3 regions of the Peteryoungia glycinendophytica genome follow, and region 2 is predicted to be linked to each of the others. Evidence: predicted binding sites of a transcription regulator. Region 2 holds the regulator's gene; each other region holds the start of a gene.

Region 1 (7,453 bases), 1.8 Mb from region 2:
GCGTTTGCCCGGTCAAGGAGAAGCGCCGCGGACAGGTGGAATGCTGTCAAGCGCAACAAATGACTGAACAAAAAAAGTCTATGCCGGAATTTAAGGGATGCCGCAAGATATCGCGGCATTCAAATAGACGATACCGGCAACTTCTTGACGGGACACGGTTCTGCGCATCTCAGCTATTCGGTTGAAGCCGCAATGCCTGTTCGGGGAAGAAACGTCCAAGGCCGTAGCCTTCGCCGAACATGACATCATGCTGTAGCATGCGATAGTCGCGGATCAACGGATCGACGACACCGGCCATGGACCAGTCAGCCTGGGACTTGGCATTCCGACCAATCAGCTGGTGGCGGTCTACCACCGTGTATCGTTCCGCCACGCGTCCCAAGACTCCGGTGTAATAGGGGTGCCGGTAGCCGGCGAGACGCACGATCACGTGCGGCAGCTGCGAGGGGCTCACAGAGCCGATGTCCTTCTGCACACCGCGTTTGGACGACCAGACAACGAGCGGGGTTTCATGCTCGCGCTTCATCGTCGGAACCGAAGCCTTCCGGGTCGCGACCACGTTCGGCATGTAACCGCTTTCGGTGTAGACTTCGCCGAGCGGTGGCAGATGGTCGCCGAACATGACAATGATGGTTTCGCGCTGGCGCTTCTTGGCCCAGTCCATCAACATCTTCAGGCTCTGGTCCGCTTCCTTCACGCCCTGGGTATAGGTTGCGAGTGTCTTGGTCGGCGCGTCGGACAGCGTCGGCGCATCGACTTCCACGGTGTTCTTGACATAGCGGTGTTCTTCATAGGGGCCATGACCCTGTAGAGTCACTGCGAAGAAGAAGAAAGGCTGCGCGGTATTGTCCGCTTCCTTGATGATGTAGCGCGTCAGCGCGTCATCGGAGGCGAAGATGCCGCGCTTGTCCATGGCAGGCATGTTCTCTTCCGAGCGGAACTGCTGGAAGCCGAGCGCCTGATAGACATTCTGACGGTTCCAGAACCAGCTCTGGAACGGATGGAATGCCTTCGTGACATAGCCCTTCGATTCAAAGAAGGTCGCGAGCGACGGCAGAGGGCGGCGGATATACTGCTGGTAAGGGATGCTGCCATAGGGCAGGAAGGCGTTGGAGAAGCCGGTGAGGGCCTCGAACTCGACATTGGCGGTCATGCCACCGAATTCGGGGGAGAACATGTTGCCTGATGCCACCGACCGGATCGTCGGCATCGGGTCTTGCGAATAGCGTACGCTGGTGAGGCGTGTGGGATCCCAGAGGCTCTCGCTCATCACGACGATCACATCAGCCTGGCGACCGGAGTAGAAGGACGCCGGCACCCGATCAGACGGGATGTCGGTAATGGCGGGCTGGCTGTAGCCGTCCGGCGCGCTGATGCGGGCCATCGGCACGTTGAAGGCAAAAGCCATCAGGAAGCCGTTATGGCGATAGTTTTCCTTCTGGTCCCACATCATTGGGACAATGTTCAGTCGATCCCGGACCGCCGAGAAGGCCATCGGATCCATCAGCGAGACAAAGGAAGCCAGGATCGGCAGCGAAACGGCGAGCCGGGCGATGCGCGAGCGCATGCTGATCCGCACGAAGAGTTTGCGGCTCTTGTAGATCAAGATGCCGAGGATGGCGGTGATCGCGATTGTCGCAGCAGCGACGGCAAGCGCCGTCAGCGGCTGGGCTGCGACCATCACAGGCAGCAGTTCCATGATCTGTCGGCCGAAAAGAAGGTCACTCGGATAGAGCGGGTCGGACAGGTAGAGTTGCTTCTGGCCGGAGAAGAATGCGGGCAGCAGGGCCAAGGGAACAAGCAGGACCGAGGACTGATGCGCCCGGCCGACAAGCGCGTCCATGAAGAGCAACAGTAAGAAGACGATGCCGACTGCGACCATACCCGCGCGGCTGGTGGACGTCATATAGTCGCCGATATCGACGAAGGTGCCACGAGCAAGCCATTCGCTCGCCACGACTGTAAGCAAGGCAATCAAGCCCGTTGTCAGAACCTGCAGAACGACCTGCAGCACCTTGGCATTCTCGAACGATGCATCGCCGGATCTGCCGATGGCCGGGAACATACTGGCGATTACCGATTTCGAACTGTTGTCGGCCACGTCTTTCTCCGGCGGATCTGGTAGGAGTATTAAAACTGTCGCATAGCTGTCACATAACGGTCATGAATGCTACATGAACCAAGCGATAAGCCTCTGTGTTCCCCTAGGAAATCCGTCGTTTTTTCAGACAGTGCGAACAACGACGGCGCAGCGCCGTTGATGTTCGCCTGGCATAACGTTAAATCGAGACCATGAGCGAAGAACTGAAAATGACTGACGTCCTGCGCATTGCCGTTGCGCAATTCAATCCCACGGTCGGCGATGTCGTCGGCAATCTGGGGAAGGCCCGGGCGGCCCGGGCGGAAGCGGCCGCGCAAGGTGCTGAACTGCTGCTGCTGACCGAACTGTTCATTTCCGGCTATCCACCTGAAGACCTCGTGCTGAAACCTGCGTTCCTCAAGGCTTGCTTGCAGGCTGTCGAAGCACTCGCCGCAGATACCGCCGACGGCGGTCCTGGTGTCATCGTGGGCTTTCCGCGCCAGGGTGAAAAGGGACGGCACAATTCCGTTGCGATCGTCGATGGCGGCAAGATCCTGGCCTTCCGCGACAAGATCGACCTGCCGAACTACGGCGAATTTGACGAGAAACGGGTTTTCGTGGAAGGCGAGATGCCGGGTCCGGTCAACTTCCGGGGCGTTCGGATCGGCGTGCCGATCTGCGAGGAGATCTGGAACGATCTTGGCGTTTGCGAGACGCTGGCCGAAACGGGGGCCGAACTGCTCCTCGTGCCCAATGGCTCGCCTTATTATCGCGGCAAGGTCGATGTCCGCCATCAGGTGGCGCTCCGCCAGGTGATCGAGACGGGGCTGCCGCTGATCTTCGCCAATCAACTGGGCGGGCAGGATGAACTGGTGTTCGACGGCGCGAGCTTCGCCTTCAACGGGGACAAGTCGCTCGCCTTCCAGATGAGCCAGTTCGAAGAGACGCTTGCGGTGACCACCTGGAAGCGCACGGCGAATGGCTGGCGCTGTGACGGCGGTCCTATGTCTCACACTCCCGAGCACGAGGAGGCCGACTACCGGGCCTGCGTGCTTGGCTTCCGCGACTACGTCAACAAGAACGGCTTCAAGAGTGTGGTGCTCGGCCTGTCGGGGGGGATCGACTCCGCGCTCTGTGCTGCCATTGCCGTCGACGCGCTTGGCGAGGAGCGGGTGCGCACGCTGATGCTGCCCTATCGTTATACCTCCGAAGAAAGCTTCTCCGATGCTGCGGCCTGTGCCAAAGCCCTCGGCTGCAACTACGACATTGTGCCCATTTCCGATCCGGTCGAGGGTTTTCTCTCAAGCCTCTCCGAGATGTTCGAGGGAACCGAGAGCGGGATTACGGAAGAAAATCTGCAGAGCCGTACCCGCGGCACGATCCTGATGGCCGTTTCCAACAAGTTCGGATCGATGGTCGTGACGACGGGTAACAAGTCGGAAATGTCGGTGGGTTATGCCACGCTTTACGGCGACATGAATGGTGGCTTCAATCCGATCAAGGACCTATACAAGATGCAGGTCTATGGTCTGTCGGCATGGCGCAACGCGCATGTGCCGCCGGGCGCTCTCGGCCCGTCTGGCGAGGTCATTCCGGCCAATATCCTGTCCAAGGCGCCATCAGCCGAACTGCGCCCCAACCAGACCGACCAGGATTCCCTGCCGCCCTATCCGGTGCTCGACGACATCCTGGAATGCCTTGTCGAGAAGGAATTGGGTGTCGACGAAATCATCGCGCGTGGCCATGACGTCGCAACCGTTCACCGGGTCGAACATCTGCTGTACCTCGCCGAATACAAGCGACGTCAGTCGGCACCGGGGGTGAAGATCACCAAGAAGAATTTCGGGCGCGATCGCCGCTATCCGATTACAAACCGTTTCCGGGATCGCTGAGCGGTCCCAGACGGCCAGGAGAATTCGACAATGCGCAGTTCCGTTGAAATCTATGACATGACGGCACGCGAGTGCGAGGTCGTTTGGCAGACGGAGGATCTCGTCGAGGCGCCGAACTGGTCGCGTGACGGCGAGTTTCTTCTCATCAACGGCGATGGGCTTCTCTATGCTTTGTCGCTTGACGATGACGATCCAGAGCCGGAACTGATCGATACTAGCTTTGCCGTCCGTCTTAACAATGATCACGGCATTTCACCCGATGGCGCGTCGATCGCGTTTTCCGACCATACGCTCTTCGGCAAGTCGTGCATCTATCTGCTCGGCGATGGAGATGAGGAGCCGCGTCAGGTGACCGATAAAATGCCGTCCTACTGGCATGGCTGGTCCCCGGACGGGAAGGAGCTTGCCTATTGCGGCGACCGGAACGGCGTTTTCGACATCTACACGATCTCGACCAAGGGTGGGCCTGAGAAACGATTGACCCATGGTGAGGGCCATAACGACGGTCCCGACTATTCGCCTGACGGGCAGTGGATCTATTTCAACTCCAGCCGCACGGGCACGATGCAGATTTGGCGTATGCGGACCGATGGCAGCGATCTGCAGCGCCTGACCGCAGACGGTTATGGCGACTGGTTCCCGCATCCGTCGCCGGATGGCAAAAAGGTTCTGTTCCTTTCCTACGACGCCGACGTGGCGGGTCATCCGCGCGACAAGCAGGTCCGGCTTCGGCTGATGGACGCCGACGGTGGAAATGTCGAGACGCTGTTCGAATTCTTTGGCGGTCAGGGGTCGATCAACGTTCCGAACTGGTCACCCGATGGATCGGCTTTTGCCTTCGTGCGCTATTCCTCCGAAATTTCCTGACTGTCGCTTTCGTGTCTATTGCAGGGCATCGCGATGCGATAAAAGACCGAGGTCAGGTGCCTGCCTTATGGCAGGAGAATCGGGAAGCCGGTGAGAATCCGGGACGTGCCCAGCGCTGTGAGGCGGACGTGTTTGCCAGGGGAAGCCCTGCCACTGGTCGAGAAGACCGGGAAGGCGGCGGATGCGGTAGAAGCCAAGTCAGAAGACCGGCCTGACACCATAGACTTAGCCCGCGCGGACGGCGGGCGGTTGCGCATTGTTGGAGACAACAGGATGCACGACTCATCGTACGAGGCCCTCGTCCGGGCCGACGCCTTTTCGGATTGCGAAAGGGCCGCCGTCTACCGCGCCATCGAAACCCGCCGGGATGTGCGCGACCAGTTTCTGCCTGATCCCTTACCCGATGCCCTGATCCGTCGGCTGCTTTCTGCAGCCCATGCCGCCCCTTCGGTCGGATTCATGCAGCCGTGGAATTTTCTCCTGATCCGCAGCCGCGAGCAGCGCGAGGCAATCTGGCATGCCTTTGCCAGAGCCAATGAAGAGGCGGTCGCGATGTTCACGGAAGAGCGCCGGCAGGCCTATCGCTCGTTGAAGCTGGAGGGTATCCGTAAGGCGCCGCTCAATATCTGCATCACCTGCGATCCCGATCGTGCAGGCCCTATCGTGCTCGGACGCACGCACAATCCCCGGATGGACGCCTATTCGACCGTTTGCGCCATCCAGAACCTCTGGCTTGCCGCCCGCGCCGAGGGTGTCGGGGTCGGGTGGGTGAGCATCTTTCACGATCAGGACGTGAAGGAAATCCTTGGCATCCCGAAGCGGGTCGAGATCATCGGTTACCTTTGTCTCGGATATGTCGATCAGCTCTACGAGAAGCCGGAACTGGAAATCAAGGGCTGGCGTCAAAGGCTGTCGCTGGACGATCTCGTTTTTGAAGAACGCTGGCCGGCAGACGCAGTTTCTGACGGCGGCGGCTAAAGGCAGCGGCTATTCCTGCAGCGGTTGCGGGCCTGATGCGGCAGGCTTTTTCAAGTCGATCGCGCCGTTCTGAGGTGGCAGGAAGACCGGTCCGACCTGGCGAACCTGCAGAGCCGCTTCATCGAGTTCGCGTTCAGCGGCCGGCAGAGCTGCCGGCGTCGTCGGTGCCTTTTCTGGCTTCACCGTTACGATCGATGACTGATAGTCCGGCACGGGCGGTCGAGGTGTCATTTTCTGATAGTAGCGGGCAAGGTCGCAACGGCACTGAGGATCTTCCGAGGGCTTTCGGGTCCGATAGACAAAGGCATTCGGCATGTCGCGGTAGGACTGACCCGTGGCCGAAGAGACCATGTCTGCGGTTTCGCCGGAAGCGGCCGGGTGAAAATAGAGCTCGGTTTCGACCCCCGGGCACATCTGCTGGCATTGAACCGCGTCACGGGCGAAGTTGAGCGCGGTGGTGCTTGAGGAGATCGGGAAGAAGCCTCCGTCACAGGTGCGCACACACAAGGTGCGGACCTCGCCCGAGGGCTGAACACCGATCGTGGGGCGGAAGGAGGCCAGAGCTTCACCGGTGCGATCCGGCTTGTAAGGCTGCTTGAGCGTGTCGAGATAGGGGATGCGGGCCGGTTCCTCGGGTTCGGCAGGGCCTGCGCTGTCCGCCGTGCAGCCGTTTTCGGCGAGCGCCTGCTGCAGATCTGCTGTTTCGGCCGATCCCACACCTTCGCGCAATGCGCGCAGTTTGTCTGTGAGAATTTTCTTGTTGGCCTCCATGCGGCTAATCGCCTGGCTCAGATCGCCGCAATCGCTGCCGCCATCGGCGCGGATGGTGGTGATCGCCGAGGTGAGGCAACGCAGCCGCCGCTGGTCCTGTCGGGCTTTTCGAAGCTCCAGATTCTGCTGCGCGATCGCGCCAGCGTAGCGATTCACCTCTTCCGAAGACGTGCTCTGATCGACCGTCGCCAGCCGATCGCGCAGCCTCTCGCAGGCCAGCGACGCGGCGGCAGCGTGCGGCGCGCTTGACGCAAGCCAGGCGACGGCGAGCAGGGGGAGCAGCAGTCTCTTCAGCGGCTTCATGGCTCCGACGGGGGACACCCTTTGGGGATGGACCGTTGTGTAACATGAACTGCACAATACGGCACCCGACCACAAAGTAAAATGACACTGGAGAGAGCGGTCGCCGGGCGATGCGGCGACCACCGTTCCTCAGGCGGCGCGGGCCGAGGCCAGCGTCATCGGCTGTTCGAGCACACTGCCGGCTATTGCGGCGACAGCCTTCATCCGGTCGAGCAGATCTTGGCTGATCTCCCAGGAGACGGCGACTGCCTGCACAGAGCCGATCCGCTGCGGATCGGCGATGCGCTCACCGGGGCAGCCCATGCGCTTGAACATCCGCTCAAGGAACACATCGGTGACGGTGACGATGTGGCTCAGCCCGGAGGCGATGCCGAGTTCGCCCACGCCACACATCAATTCTGCAGCCGCGATCGTGACCTGATTGCTGCCGCGGTCTTGCGAAATCTGCGGATCGATGCAGAAACGGCTGGATTCCCAGATGGCAGCACTCCTGATCTGCGGGCCACGCCCCAGCAGTTGCGGGAAGGTGTCGTCGAGCATGTTCGGCCCAAGGGTTGGCAGC
Region 2 (7,453 bases):
GCATTAAACCCCATGGCATCCCTCGCGAAGGTATTGCCGGATTTTAGGCATCTGCCGTTTAGAATAAATGAATGTCGCGATAGGATACAACCATTCGCGGCATGCAATCTAACTGGGGTAGACCGGCCGGATCAGTGCCGGCCGGCAGAGCTTATGTTTACGCGGCAATAAGCTCGCTTGGCTGGTAGTGATAGCTGGTCGAACAGAATTCGCAGGTAACCGTCACCTGACCCTCCTCCATGCTCGACTCGATCTCTTCTGCGGAAAAGCCCTGCAGCACGCCTTTGATCTTGTCACGCGAACAATTGCACCTGTCGTGTACCGCCTGGGGGGCGAAGGCCCGCACGCCGCGCTCGTGGAAGAGTCGGAACAACAGCCGTTCGACGCCAACCTGAGGGTCGGTCAGTTCGTCGGCATCGATCGTGTCGACTAGCATGCGGGCCTCGTCCCACGCCTCGTCACCATGCAGGTCGGTTTCACGATCGTCACCGTCGCCGCCATGAAGGTCCGGATGACGCATGCGCTCCGGTGCCTCAGGCAGAAACTGCGCGATCAGACCACCGGCCCGCCAGGTGCGGCGCGGCTTGCCATTCTCGTCGCGGTCGAAGAGCTCGGCAGCCCCCAGGCGCACCCGCGTCGGAATCTGTTCCGACTGGCGGAAATAGACGCCGGCGATGTCTTCGAGCGAGGTTCCGTCTAGCGGCACGATGCCCTGATAGGGCTGCATGAAAGAGCCCTGGTCGATGGTGAAGGCAAGCACGCCGGTGCCCAGCAGCTGTTCCGGCGACGAGCGGCCGGCGGCAACGGCGTCGGCCAGCGCCTGTTCATCGAAGCGGGCATAGGCGCGGACGTTTTCCGGCGTGGTGAAGTCGGCGACCAGCAGGTCGACCGGCCCGTCACCCTTGGTCTGAACCGTAAACTTGCCTTCGAATTTCAGCGACGTGCCGATCAGGACGGTCAGGACGATGGCTTCCGCGAGCAGGCGTGCAACCGGCTGCGGATAGGCGTGGCGGTCGAGAATGGTGTTGATCAGCGGCCCGAGCTGGACGGCACGGCCGCGCACGTCGAGCCCTTCGACCTGAAAGGGCACCACGCTGTCGTCACCGGCGAAACCGAATTCGCCGAGTTCTGCTTGTCTATTCGACATGAATGTACTCCTGGCGCCGAAACGCCCAATCGCAGGGCTTGAGCAGCCCGATCAGAAAGCGCACAGATGGGATCACCTGCGCCAAAGGTCAAGACATCGCCCTGCCCGCTTGCCCCGCGCCTCAGATGGCGCCGAGGCACCAGGCGAGAATGGACTTCTGCGCATGAAGGCGATTTTCCGCCTCGTCGAAGACCACCGACTGGGCGCCGTCGATCACCTCGTCCGTTACTTCTTCGCCGCGATGAGCCGGCAGGCAGTGGAGGAAGAGCGCCTCGTGCTTCGCCTTCTTCATCAACTCCGCATTGACCTGGAACGGCTGAAAGACGTTGTGGCCGCGCGCCTTGTGCTCCTGGTTCATCGACACCCAGGTGTCGGTGATCACTGCGTCGGCGCCGGCAACGGCACGGTCGGCATCATGGCAGAGCATGATCTCGCCGCCATTGTTGCGGGCCCAGTTGAGGATCTTGTCATCCGGCTCGGAGCCCAGCGGCACGGCCATGTTCATCTTGTAACCGAAACGGGCCGAACCTTCGACCAAAGAATGCAGCACATTGTTGCCGTCCCCGGTCCAGGCCAGCGTCTTGCCGGCGATCGGGCCACGATGTTCCTCGACCGTCAGAATGTCTGCCATGATCTGGCAGGGGTGGGTCAAGTCCGTCAGGGCGTTGATCACCGGCACCGTCGCATGCTCTGCCAGTTCCAGCAAACGGGAGTGATCCGTCGTCCGGATCATGATCGCGTCAACGTAACGCGAAAGCACCTTCGCGGTATCGCCGATGGTCTCGGCACGGCCGAGCTGCATTTCGGTGCCGGAGAGAAACAGGGTTTCGCCACCCAACTGGCGCATGCCGACGTCGAACGAGACGCGGGTACGGGTGGACGGCTTCTCGAAGATCATCGCCAGCATTTTGCCGGCAAGCGGCTTGTCGGCATTGCCGACCTTCGTCGCCTGCTTGCGGGTGCGCGCGTCGTCCAGCATGTGACGCAGGTCCTGCGCTGAAACGGCGGAGAGATCGAGGAAATGCTTCGGGGATGCCATGAGTTGTACCTGTCTTGACCTTACGCGGTTACAGCGGCCTTGGCGCGGATGTGTTCTGCGGCGCGCTCGATGCGGGCGATGCCCTCACGGGCCTCGGCGACGCTGACGGTAAGCGGCGGCAGCAGGCGGATGACGTTATCGCCGGCGGGAACGCCAAGCAGATGCTCGTCGCGCATCGCCATCAAAAGTTCGGTGTTGGGCACCTTGGCCTTCATGCCGAGCATCAGGCCTTCACCGCGGACCTCTTCGATCACATCGGGATAGCGGTCGCCGAGTGAGGCCAGACCCTGGCGGAAGACAAGCGCCACATCGCGAACATGGTCGAGGAAGCCTTCGGCCAGCACGACGTCAAGCACGGCATTGCCGACGGCCATGGCAAGCGGATTGCCGCCATAGGTCGAACCATGGGTGCCCGGTTTCATGCCGTGGGCGGCCTCTTCGGTCGCCAGGCAGGCGCCAAGCGGGAAACCGCCGCCGATGCCCTTGGCAACCGCCATGAGATCGGGCGTGATGCCGGCCCATTCATGGGCGAATAGCTTGCCGGTACGGCCGACGCCGCACTGGACCTCGTCGAGGATCAGAAGCAGGCCATGCTCGTCGCACAGGTCGCGGAGTGCCCGCAGCATCTCGACCGGGATCGGGCGGATGCCGCCTTCGCCCTGAACGGGCTCGACGAGAATACCGGCCGTCGCATCCGTGATGGCGGCCTTGACGGCATCGAGATCACCGAAGGGAACCTGGTCGAAGCCGGGCGCCTTGGGACCGAAACCTTCGAGATACTTTTCCTGACCGCCGGCAGCGATCGTCGCGATGGTGCGGCCATGAAAGGCGCCTTCCATCGTGATGATGTGGAACTTCTCCGGATGGCCTTTGGCAAAATGATAACGGCGCGCCGTCTTGATTGCACATTCCAGCGCTTCGGCACCCGAATTGGTGAAGAAGACGCGGTCGGCGAAGGTGACATCCGTCAGGCGCTTGGCCAACTTCTCCTGACCCGGCACCTCATAGAGGTTCGACAGGTGCCAGACCTTGTCGGCCTGATCCTTCAGCGCGCCTACCACATGCGGGTTGCCATGGCCAACCGAGGTCACGGCGACGCCGGCGGCAAAATCGAGATAGCGCTCGCCGGTCTCGGTGATCAGCCAGACGCCCTCGCCTCGCTCGAAACGCAGCGGCGCCCGATTGTAGGTCTGATAGAGCGGCGTAGCGTCTGCCATGGCGATTGCATTCCTTCTTGATCCCGCAGTGGGTACGGGGGTCGAGCCCCGCGGGCTCGAGACAATTAAAAATGCCGCCTTGCGGCGGCGAGGGCACTATCTTCATTTAACCCTGCAATGTCAACGAAACTTGGCGAAACTTGGGTCCGCGGGGGAAAACGGATCCGAACCGCGCGCGAGTCCCGGGCGCAGATTCCACCTGTTGCATACTTGACTCACTCGGGAAGCAAGTTGGGGAAAACCGGAAAATCGATTCCAGATGATTCCTGCGACTCTTGTCACAGAGTCAGCCTGCCTCTAGGTTAAATTTCATTAAGAGATTGCATGCGGCGGAAGTGATCACCGACAGTTACGAGGCGGTTTTGTTTCGAATTCGTTCGAAGCAACGGTGACGGATTCTGCCATGACACACGCGAGCGGCGGAGAAGTATGGCATGAATTGGACTGATGAGCGGGTCGAAAAACTGAAGCGTCTCTGGGCCGAAGGCCTGAGCGCAAGTCAGATCGCAGCGCAACTGGGTGGCGTGAGCCGAAACGCCGTCATCGGCAAAGTACACCGGCTGAACCTGCCGGGCCGGGCCAAGGCCGGCGGCAGTTCCTCTGCGGCGCGTCCTGCCAAGCGCGCCACACAGACGCAACGCCCGACGACCTTCCAGGCCCGTCCGGCCGCCAATGCCACCACCCGCACCGTTGCCCGGGCTTCCGGCGCCACCCTGCTGAAAGAAGAAGTCGAAGTCGACGCTTTCCACGAAGTCGAGGTCAGCCGTCCGCTGAACGTCGTTGTTCCGATCTCGCGCCGTCTGGCGCTGACGGAACTGACGGAACGCACTTGCAAGTGGCCGATCGGCGATCCGATGAAGGACGACTTCCACTTCTGCGGCTGCGAAATCAACGACGCATCGCCTTACTGCACTTATCACGCAAAGCTGGCCTATCAGCCGGTGAGCGACCGCCGCAAGGCCGCTCGCTAAGCGATCGAAAGAACATCAGATGATGTAGACGGGTCCTTCGGGGCCCGTTTCTTTTGAACCGCAGGTTAAAACAAAAAGGGCCGCGACGGACAATCCTCCGTGCGGCCTCGGTTGGTTGGCAAGTGCTCGAAGCCTCAGGCTTCCATCGAATAGCCCGCACCGCGAACGGTCCGGATCACATCCTGCATGTTGGAGAAATTCAGCGCCTTGCGCAGGCGCCCGACATGCACGTCGACCGTGCGCTCGTCGACATAGATGTCGTGACCCCACACGCCGTCGAGCAGCTGCGAACGCGAGAAAACGCGGCCGGGCGAGGTCATCAGGAATTCGAGAAGCCGGAACTCGGTCGGGCCGAGGCGCACTTCGCGGCTCTTGCGGTGCACGCGATGCGTCTCGCGGTCGAGCTCGATGTCGCCGCAGCGGAGCACACTCGACAGAACCTCGGGCTTGGCACGACGGAGCATCGCCTTGACCCGGGCCATCAGTTCCGGCGTCGAGAAGGGCTTGACGACATAGTCGTCGGCCCCCGTCGCCAGTCCGCGCACTCGCTCGCTCTCCTCGCCTCGCGCGGTCAGCATGATGATCGGCAGGCGCTCGGTCTCCGGTCGCACGCGCAGGCGCCGGCAGAGCTCGATGCCCGAGACGCCCGGGAGCATCCAGTCGAGGATCAGCAGGTCCGGTACCCGTTCCTGCAGACGGATCTCGGCCTCGTCGCCGCGCAGGATCGTTTCGACCTCATATCCTTCCGACTCCAGATTATAGCGCAGGAGGACGCTCAGCGCCTCCTCGTCTTCCACCACGGCAATCTTCGGCTGCATCAGACCATCACCTCGCTGTGGCCAAGGCTCATTCGGTGATCGCACCGACGGAAGACGTCAGGTCTTCCTTCGGGCGCTCGCCTTCCGGCGGCGCACCTGTTGTCATGTAGTAGATGGTCTCCGCGATGTTGGTCGCGTGGTCGCCGATGCGCTCGATGTTCTTGGCGCAGAAGAGAAGATGCGTGCAGCTGGTGATGTTACGCGGATCTTCCATCATGTAGGTCAGAAGCTCACGGAACAGCGAGGTGTAGATCGCATCGATCTCTTCGTCCCGGTCGCGGATCGACTTCGCCTTCTCGGCGGAGCGGGTCGTGTAGACGTCGAGCACTTCCTTGAGCTGGGCGAGTGCCAGATCGGAGAGATGCTCAAGGCCGCGGGCGAGCTTGCGCGGAACGCCCGTCGCCTGGATGGCGACAACGCGCTTGGAGTTGCTCTTGCCGAGATCGCCGACGCGCTCCAGATCGGCGGCAATGCGAAGGGCACCGATGATTTCGCGAAGGTCCGAAGCGACCGGCTGGCGCTTGGCGATGGTCACCACAGCCTTTTCGCCGATTTCTTTTTCCATCGCGTCCATGACGACGTCGTCAGAGATGACCTTCTGGGCGAGTGCTGCGTCGGAATTGACCAACGAACGCACGCTTTCAGCGACCATCTGCTCCGCCAGACCGCCCATCTCGGAAATGCGGCGCATCAGGAATTTCAGTTCCTCGTCGAAGGCCGAATAGATGTGTGAGGAAGCCATAACCTAGATCCTTGATGTTGAAGTGAGCCCGATGTGACCGAGTGACCTCAGCCGAAGCGGCCCATGATGTAGTCTTGCGTGCGCTGATCGTCCGGGTTGGTGAACATCTTGTCCGTGTCGTTCTCTTCGACGAGCTCGCCCAGATGGAACATGGCCGTACGCTGGGAGACGCGGGCGGCCTGCTGCATCGAGTGGGTGACGATGACGATCGTGTAGTTCTCGCGCAGTTCGTGGATCAGTTCCTCGACCTTTGCGGTTGCGATCGGGTCAAGCGCCGAGCAGGGCTCGTCCATCAGGATGACTTCCGGGCTGACGGCAACGGCGCGAGCGATGCACAGGCGCTGCTGCTGACCGCCGGACAGACCGGTACCGGCCGCATCCAGGCGATCCTTGACTTCGTTCCAGAGGCCGGCCTTCTGCAGGGCGGTCGAAACGATCTCGTCGAGGTCGGCCTTGTTCTTGGCGAGGCCGTGGATGCGCGGGCCGTAGGCGACGTTCTCATAGATCGACTTCGGGAACGGGTTCGGCTTCTGGAAGACCATGCCGACCTTGGCGCGCAACTGCACCGGATCGACCTTGGCGTCGTAGATGTTCTCCGCATCGATCAGGATGTTGCCCTCGACGCGGCAGCTGGCGATCGTATCGTTCATCCGGTTGATGCAGCGCAGGAAGGTCGACTTGCCGCAGCCCGACGGACCGATGAAGGCGGTCACCGAGCGCGGACGGATCTCGATGTTCACGTCGCGCAGGGCCTGCTTCTCGCCGTAGTAAACCTGCACGTCGCGTGCGGTGATCTTGGATTCAGTCATGATTGGCGCTTTCGTCGTCGTCATCTTTGTCGAGAGATTGTTCATCATCATACACCCCCTTACCAACGGCGCTCAAAGCGGCGACGAAGAATGATTGCAACCAGGTTCATCAGGATCAGGAAGACCAGCAGGACGATGATGGCGCCGGAGGCACGCTCCACGAAGGCCGGGTCACCGCGCTGGGTCCAGTTGTAGACCTGCACCGGCAGCGCCGAGGCGGGCTGGAAGAAACCGTCCGGCGGGCCGGCGGGGAATTCCTTGACGAAGGCGACCATGCCGATCAGGAGCAGCGGTGCGGTCTCGCCCAGCGCACGGGCCAGACCGATGATCGCACCGGTGAGGATGCCCGGCATGGCGAGCGGCAGGACGTGGTGGAAGATCGACTGCATCTTCGAGGCGCCGACACCGAGGGCGGCGTCGCGGATCGAAGGCGGCACGGCCTTCAACGCCGAACGGGTGGCAATGATGATGGTCGGCAGGGTCATCAGGGTCAGAACCAAGCCGCCGACGATCGGCGCCGACTGGGGCAGCCCGACGAAGTTGATCAGCACGGCGAGGCCCAGAATACCGAAGACGATGGAGGGAACGGCCGCCAGATTGGCGATGTTCACCTCGATGAGGTCGGTGAACCAGTTCTGCGGCGCGAACTCTTCCAGATAGATGGACGTGGCGACGCCGATCGGCAGCGAAAGCACCAAGACGATCAGCAT
Region 3 (7,453 bases), 2.2 Mb from region 2:
GTCGTTGACAATGGCGTCGTCATCGGCACCATCAACGCCCAGGATGTGGTGAGTGGCCTGACCAAACACCGTCGCAAGGCCTGACGCCCGGCCTGACATCCGCAAGACCAAGGGGCGGATGCCGGAGACGAGGACATGAACGACAAACCGAAGGTGATTCGTGACACCGACGACGATGCGCGCCGTCAGGCGCGCATTTTGCTGCGCGGCGCGCGCTTTGCCGCAATCGGGGTTATCGACCCGGAAACGGGTTTCCCGTCGGTCAGCCGCGTATTGCTCGGCACCGATATCGATGGCGCCGCCGTCATCCTGGTTTCCAACCTGTCGGCCCATACCACGGCACTGCTCGCCGATCCCCGTGCCTCGCTGCTCACAGGGGAACCGGCCAAGGGCGATCCGCTCGCCCATCCACGACTGACGCTGCAATGCCTGGCCGAAAGCGTCGAACGCGACAGTTCATCACACACCCGCCTGCGCTTCCGCTTTCTCGCCCGCCATCCAAAATCGCAGCTCTATATCGACTTTCCCGATTTCCGCTTTTTCCGCCTTGTTCCTGAACGGGCAAGCCTGAACGGGGGCTTCGGGCGCGCCTATCATTTGGGCAAAGAGGACTTTCTGATCCCGATTCCCACTGACAATTTTTGGGAGGATCAGCAGAGCCTCATACGAGATTTAGGGGTACGAGACCCAGACCTGGCGAGCCGGATTGCCACCAAAATTCATCACGGCCCCAGCGGAGACTGGGCTGTTTGTGGGATTGATTCGCATGGATTAGACATTAATTTCAAAGACATGCTGATTAGGCACGAATTTGTGACGCCCGTCACAGAAAAATCCAAACTCGAATTAGAGTTACCTAAATCAGAATACGCAGTACCTTAAATTTAGGCATATACAATTTTGTTGTGATCGATAAACTTGACGGCATATCTAAGGCACGGATTTTTTACGACTGCCCCTCCCCCAAGGCGCTCGACCAAGGAAAGTTGAACCGATGAAAACCAAAGCTTTGTCTGAACAATCAACCGTTGCTGCCGGCTTGCTGTCCGCCATGGCAAACCCGAAGCGTCTGATGATCCTCTGCAGCCTTGTTGAGGGTGAAGTCCCGGTTGGCGTTCTGGCGGCCCAGGTGGGCCTGAGCCAGTCGGCTCTGTCCCAGCACCTGTCCAAGCTGCGCGCGCAGAAGCTGGTGAAGACCCGCCGCGACGCCCAGACCATCTACTACTCCTCGACGTCTGAATCGGTCATCAAGATCCTTTCGACGCTGGAAAGCATCTACTGCGCACCCGTCGCGGCGAGCAAAACTGCCGCCTGATGACAGCGCTGCCAAAGCCCGCCCAATGGCCTTGGGAGGAGCCACACCTGATCTCTCGACGATCGGTGCGGTACCGTTAGGCTGTGCCACGGCAACACGACATCTGATCTTCAGAAGCCCCGGCCGCGACAGCGCCGGGGTTTTCTCATTGATGCCGAATGATCAGATCATCACGTCGCCTCCCGAGGCGCTGTCATCAAGAGCGGGGCTTTCCTGCTGCGGCTCTGCGCCCTCATCGCCGAAGACGCCCGGATCCTCCTCGTCAACGTCGGCTTCATCAAGCAAACTGCCTGATCCATGACCTTTGTTGATGCGGCCCGCGGTGGCTTGACCATGCTTCTCGCCCTGCTAACGTGACGGCGCAAACGACAGCCGCGGCGACAGAGCCGATGGCCGGGAGAATGGCCGCCCGCGACCGAAAGGGCCATGGAGAACACGATGTCGAACCGCCTCAATTCCACGCCGAACGACCTGCGCGCCTTCTGGATGCCGTTCACCGCGAACCGCCAGTACAAGAAGGAGCCGCGCCTCTTCGTCGGCGCCAAGGACATGCACTATACCACCCATGACGGCCGCCAGGTGCTCGACGGCACCGCAGGCCTCTGGTGTGTCAACGCCGGCCACTGCCGCCCGAAGATCACCGAAGCGATTCGCGAACAGGCCGGCGAACTCGATTATGCGCCGGCCTTCCAGCTCGGCCATCCCAAGGCTTTTGAACTGGCGAACCGCCTGATCGATCTCGCGCCCGACAACATGGCGCACGTGCTCTACACCAATTCCGGTTCGGAATCGGTCGAGACGGCGCTCAAGGTGGCGCTCGCCTATCAGCGCGTGAAGGGGCAAGGGTCGCGCACCCGCCTGATCGGTCGCGAGCGCGGCTATCACGGCGTCAATTTCGGCGGCATCTCCGTTGGCGGCATCGTCTCCAACCGTAAGATGTTCGGCACGCTGCTCACCGGCGTCGACCACATGCCGCACACTCACCTGCCGGCCCAGAATGCCTTCACCAAGGGCATGCCCGAGCACGGCGGCGATCTCGCCGACGAGCTGGAACGTATCGTCACGCTGCATGACGCCTCGACCATTGCCGCCGTCATCGTCGAGCCGGTCTCCGGCTCCACCGGCGTGCTGATCCCGCCGAAGGGCTATCTGCAGCGTCTGCGCGAGATCTGCACCAAACACGGCATCCTGTTGATCTTCGATGAAGTCATCACCGGTTTCGGCCGCCTCGGCGCGCCCTTCGCCGCACAATATTTCGACGTGAAGCCGGATATCATGGTCACCGCCAAGGGCCTGACCAATGGGGTTATCCCGATGGGGGCAGTCTTCGTGACGGCCGAAATTCATGACGCCTTCATGGCCGGACCCGAGCACATGATCGAGTTCTTCCACGGCTATACCTACTCGGGGAACCCGATCGCCTCGGCCGCAGCCCTCGGGACGCTCGACACCTACAAGGAAGAGGGCTTGCTCACCCGCGCCGCCGAGATTGCGCCTTACTGGGAAGAGAAGCTGCACTCTCTACGCGATTGCCCGAATGTGATCGACATCCGAAACCTCGGCCTGATCGGCGCGATCGAGCTGAAACCGATCGACGGCGAACCGACCAAGCGCGCCTTCAACGCCTTCCTCAACGCCTATAATGACGGCCTCTTGATCCGCACCACCGGCGACATCATCGCGCTGTCGCCGCCGCTGATCATCTCGCACGCTGAGATCGACGAACTCTTCGACAAGCTGCGCAAGGTGCTGATGAACAACATCTGAGCCTCGTCTCGGTTGATCCCGGAAGAAGCGGCCCACGTGGCCGCTTTTTTCATGCCTTGCCCAAAGCTTGCGGCCTCGGTTCCGCCCAGCTTGTTCCGGCCGCCCCCTTCCCTTATTGTTGAGAGAATCGCACGTTCGATCCCGACGCAGATGACCGCGAGGGCCCGACCGACGACTTTAGCAGCCCCGGCCGTCTCCGCCTCCGACATCAGGTCCGGGGCGATCTGACCGGGTCAGGTCCCGGGAGGAAATCCGTGGTCGACCTCTTCAAGCGTTTGTTCGGCAAAGACACTTCATCCACGACCGTACCGGCGGATGCTGGCGAACCCATGCCCCAGCCGACGCCTCAAAACCGCGTCGACGAAGCGCGACTCGCCGCCCGCCGCGCCCAGATCAGCAATGATCTGTTCGAACTGCAGCAGATCGCCATGGCCGAGCTGGCGCTGCGCAAGGAGCAGGACGCCGCCGCCGCCAAGGCAGGCTTCGAGGCCGACGAAAAGGACACGACCGGCCGCGTTCTGATCGTCTGAGGCGAACTTGCGCTGTTTCCCGCAGAAACCTGTGGTGTGACATCGCACCCCTTTGGTCGGGCTTTTGCCGCTTCCCGAATTTGTCTAAAGACGAGCCGGGGAGCAACAAAAGAACCCTCATGGCGTTGAAGCTGACACAGATCGGTCGCGCCGACCCAAGGAGACGGACATGAAATTTCAATATCTCGCCAGTGCGGCCCTCGCCGCCCTGATTGCCACCGCACCTGCAGCCCGTGCCGAAATTGTGCTCGGTCTGATGGCGCCGCTCACCGGCCCGCTGGCCGCCGTCGGCGCCCAGGTCAAGAACGGCGCCGAAACGGCTGTTGAGGAAATCAACAAGAAGGGCGGCGTCAACGGCGAACAGCTGAGCTTGAAGATCGCCGACGATGCCGCCGAACCCAAGCAGGGCGTGTCGGCTGCCAACCAGCTCGTCGGTGAAGGCGTGCGTTTCGTCGTCGGCCCCGTCACCTCGGGTGTCGCCGTCCCGGCCTCAAGCGTTCTCGCCGAAAACGGCGTGCTGATGGTCACCCCGACCGCGACCGCACCGGATCTGACTGCCCGTGGGCTGACCACGGTGTTGCGCACCTGCGGCCGCGACGACCAGCAGGCCGATGTCGCTGCTAAGTTTGTGCTGTCAGCCTACAAGGACAAGAAGATCGCCATCCTCGACGACAAGGGCCAGTACGGCAAGGGTCTGGCGGATGCCTTCAAGGCAGCGCTCAATGCCGGCGGCGTGACCGAAGTCTTCAAGGATTCGCTGACCGCGGGCGAAAAGGACTTTGGCGCCCTCGTGACGCGTCTGAAGTCGGAAGGCGTCGAAGTCATCTATTTCGGCGGCTACCACCCGGAAGCCGGCCTGCTCGTGCGCCAGATGCAGGATTCCGGCCTGAAGGCCCAGCTGATCGCCGGTGACGGTCTGTCGAACAATGAATATGTGACGATCGGTGGCGACGCTGCCGAAGGCACGATCTTCACCAACGCCGCCGATGCGCTGAAGAACGAAGACAGCAAGGCCGCCGTCGCCGCCCTGCAGGCGAAGAACATCCCCGCCGAAGCCTTCACCCTCAACGCCTATGCCGCGGTCGAAGTGATCGCCGCCGGCATCGCCAAGGCCGGCAGCGCCGAAGATGCCGAAGCGGTCGCGACAGCCCTGAAGGACGGCTCGGAAATCCCGACCGCCATCGGCAAGCTGACCTATGGTGAAACCGGCGACCTTACCTCCCAGAGCTTCGCCGTCTACAAGTGGGAAGGCGGCAAGACGGTTTCGGCCGAATAAGGCACGAGCACCGAAAACGACGAAGGCGGCCGGCAACGGTCGCCTTTTTTTGTCGGTCATCCCCAGGGAATGCGAAAAAACCCGCATGTCCGGCACGCCGGACGGTTTCCTTTGCCGGTCCGGCCTTTTATGACAGCCGCATGACATTTCCGTGAAAGGGTCCGGAACCCATGCTCAGCCTGTTTCGTAAAATGCTCCCGCGCGAAGACCGCTTCTTCGACATGTTCGCTGCCCATGCAAAGAAGGTGGTCGGCGCCGCCGAGGCGCTGAGCGCACTGCTTGATGGCAAGGATGTGGAGACCAATTGCGCGCTTATCGTCACGCTGGAAGACCAGGCGGACAACATCACGCGTGATGTTCTCCAGGCCGTGCGCCGCAGCTTCATCACGCCCTTTGACCGGGGCGACATCAAGGATCTCATCCAGTCGATGGACGATGCGATCGACATGATGCACAAGACGGTGAAGACGGTTCGCCTGTACGAGCAGACCGAATTCGACCCACGCATGCAGGAAATGGGTCGCGCTGTTGTCGAAGCAGCGCGGCTCATCGCCGAAGCCATCCCGCTGCTCGACAAGATCGGCCAGAACCACCAGCGCCTGACACAGATTGCCGAGGAGGTGACGCGCGTAGAGGGCCGCTCGGATGAACTGCACGACCAGGGCCTGAAGGCGCTCTACCGCATTCATCGCGACAGCGGCAACGCCATGGCCTATCTCATCGGGACCGAAATCTACGGCGAACTGGAGAAAGTTCTCGACCGTTTCGAGGACGTCGCCAACGAAATCAGCGGCATCGTGATCGAGAACGTCTGATGGAAGCGACGCTGGCCTTCCCGCTGCTGGTCGCCCTGATCGGCGTTGCGCTCTTCTTCGACTTTCTGAACGGTCTGCACGATGCTGCAAACTCGATCGCAACAATCGTCTCGACGCGGGTGCTCAAGCCGCAATACGCGGTGGTCTGGGCGGCCTTCTTCAATTTCATCGCCTTTATGTTCTTCGGATTGCATGTCGCCGAAACGCTCGGCAAGGGCATCATCGACCCCGCCATCGTCTCGCCGGCCGTGATCTTCGCGGCCCTGATGGGCGCGATCATCTGGAACATCGTCACCTGGATCTTCGGCATACCGTCTTCCTCCTCGCATGCCCTCGTCGGCGGCCTGGTCGGTGCGGGTCTGGCGAAGGTCGGCTTCAGTGCAATCGTCTTTTCGGGCCTGTCGAAGACGGTGCTCGCGATCTTCCTGTCCCCGATGATCGGGTTTTTGCTTGCACTCGTTCTGGTGCTGATCGTCTCCTGGGTTTTCGTGCGACAGACACCCTTCGCAGTCGATAATACCTTCCGCATTCTGCAGTTCATCTCGGCCTCGCTGTATTCTCTCGGACATGGCGGCAACGACGCGCAAAAGACCATGGGCATCATCGCCGTCCTGCTATTCAGTCAGGGTTATCTCGGTCCGGAATTCCACGTGCCCTTCTGGGTGGTCATTTCCTGTCAGTCGGCCATGGCGATCGGCACCCTCTTCGGTGGCTGGCGCATCGTGCACACCATGGGGTCGAAGATCACAAGGCTCAACCCGATGCAGGGCTTCTGCGCCGAGACCGGCGGAGCGATCACCCTCTTTGCCGCCACCTGGCTCGGCATCCCGGTCTCGACGACCCACACCATCACCGGCGCCATCGTCGGTGTGGGGGCAGCGCGCCGCGCAACGGCGGTTCGCTGGGGCCTCGCCGGCAACATCGTCATCGCCTGGATCGTCACGCTGCCCGCCGCAGCCCTGATCTCCGCCACGTTTTATCTGCTGACGGATCTGTTCGGCTGAGTGCTTTGCGCAAGCGCGCGCGAAGTCTATGATAGGGCGGCGATGAGGAGCCATATTGGCACGGGCTCCACGAGACATGATCGGGAGGCTGGCATGCGCAAGGGCTACAAGGACCTTCTGGCGGAAGCCGATGCACTCGTGGAGGCCGTGAACGTATCGGAAGCGGCCAGGTTGCACGGCGCGAGCAACGTCGTCTTCGTCGATCTGCGCGACCCACGTGAGCGCGAGCGCGAAGGCACGATTGCTCACGCCTTCTCCTGTCCGCGCGGCATGCTCGAATTCTGGATCGATCCGGAAAGCCCCTATCACAAGCCCATTTTCGCGGACGACAAGCTCTTCCTCTTTTTCTGCGCCAGCGGCTGGCGCTCGGCCTTGGCGACGAAGACGGCGCTTGAGATGGGACTTGAGAATGTCTGCCATCTCGAAGGCGGTTTTTCGGCTTGGCGCAATGCCGGGCTAGCGGTGGAACAGCTGCCGGCAAAGGCGAAGGAATGAGCGGCCGTACCGCTCTCTTCATGGGGATACTCCCATCAAAGCACCGCACCGGTCAGCAGCAGTCATTTCCCGTCGCGATCCCTCCCTTATCTCCGTAAGATGGCGGAACGCGCAAAAGGAGTCCCCATGTCCGAGACGATTCGCATCGCCAACGCAGACCTGTCCGTCGAAATCGCCTCGCTCGGCGCCGAGATGCAGTCGCTGAAGACGGCGGATGGCCGGGACTGGCTGTGGAATGGCGATACTGCCTG

Evidence for each region. The regulator PhoB, encoded in region 2, activates phosphate uptake and scavenging genes when phosphate is short. The targets are predictions, from matches to a motif close to TGTCATNNANCTGTCAT.
Region 1: the regulator PhoB is predicted to act here: its motif matches at 2,149-2,165, upstream of FJQ55_RS11130 (LTA synthase family protein).
Region 3: the regulator PhoB is predicted to act here: its motif matches at 5,018-5,034, upstream of FJQ55_RS13245 (DUF47 domain-containing protein).

Annotation. Positions count from the first base shown of each region.
Region 1 is NZ_VFYP01000001.1:2,269,714-2,277,166, reverse strand. It holds gene FJQ55_RS11130 (LTA synthase family protein) at 170-2,065, opposite strand; gene FJQ55_RS11125 (NAD+ synthase) at 2,293-3,972, shown strand; gene FJQ55_RS11120 (TolB family protein) at 4,003-4,839, shown strand; cobalamin riboswitch at 4,877-5,068, shown strand; gene bluB (5,6-dimethylbenzimidazole synthase) at 5,113-5,817, shown strand; gene FJQ55_RS11110 (DUF2865 domain-containing protein) at 5,827-6,891, opposite strand; gene FJQ55_RS11105 (acyl-homoserine-lactone synthase) at 7,021-7,453, opposite strand, start outside.
Region 2 is NZ_VFYP01000001.1:459,392-466,844, reverse strand. It holds gene FJQ55_RS02295 (putative bifunctional diguanylate cyclase/phosphodiesterase) at 1-14, opposite strand, end outside; gene FJQ55_RS02290 (Hsp33 family molecular chaperone) at 158-1,147, opposite strand; gene argF (ornithine carbamoyltransferase) at 1,269-2,186, opposite strand; gene FJQ55_RS02280 (aspartate aminotransferase family protein) at 2,207-3,403, opposite strand; gene FJQ55_RS02275 (GcrA family cell cycle regulator) at 3,838-4,374, shown strand; gene phoB (phosphate regulon transcriptional regulator PhoB) at 4,509-5,192, opposite strand; gene phoU (phosphate signaling complex protein PhoU) at 5,221-5,934, opposite strand; gene pstB (phosphate ABC transporter ATP-binding protein PstB) at 5,982-6,767, opposite strand; gene pstA (phosphate ABC transporter permease PstA) at 6,803-7,453, opposite strand, start outside.
Region 3 is NZ_VFYP01000001.1:2,706,701-2,714,153, forward strand. It holds gene choV (choline ABC transporter ATP-binding protein) at 1-84, shown strand, start outside; gene FJQ55_RS13220 (HugZ family pyridoxamine 5'-phosphate oxidase) at 136-882, shown strand; gene FJQ55_RS13225 (ArsR/SmtB family transcription factor) at 995-1,315, shown strand; gene FJQ55_RS23890 (hypothetical protein) at 1,478-1,600, opposite strand; gene aptA (omega-aminotransferase AptA) at 1,754-3,082, shown strand; gene FJQ55_RS13235 (hypothetical protein) at 3,337-3,612, shown strand; gene FJQ55_RS13240 (branched-chain amino acid ABC transporter substrate-binding protein) at 3,782-4,888, shown strand; gene FJQ55_RS13245 (DUF47 domain-containing protein) at 5,059-5,703, shown strand; gene FJQ55_RS13250 (inorganic phosphate transporter) at 5,703-6,707, shown strand; gene FJQ55_RS13255 (rhodanese-like domain-containing protein) at 6,801-7,202, shown strand; gene FJQ55_RS13260 (aldose 1-epimerase family protein) at 7,329-7,453, shown strand, end outside.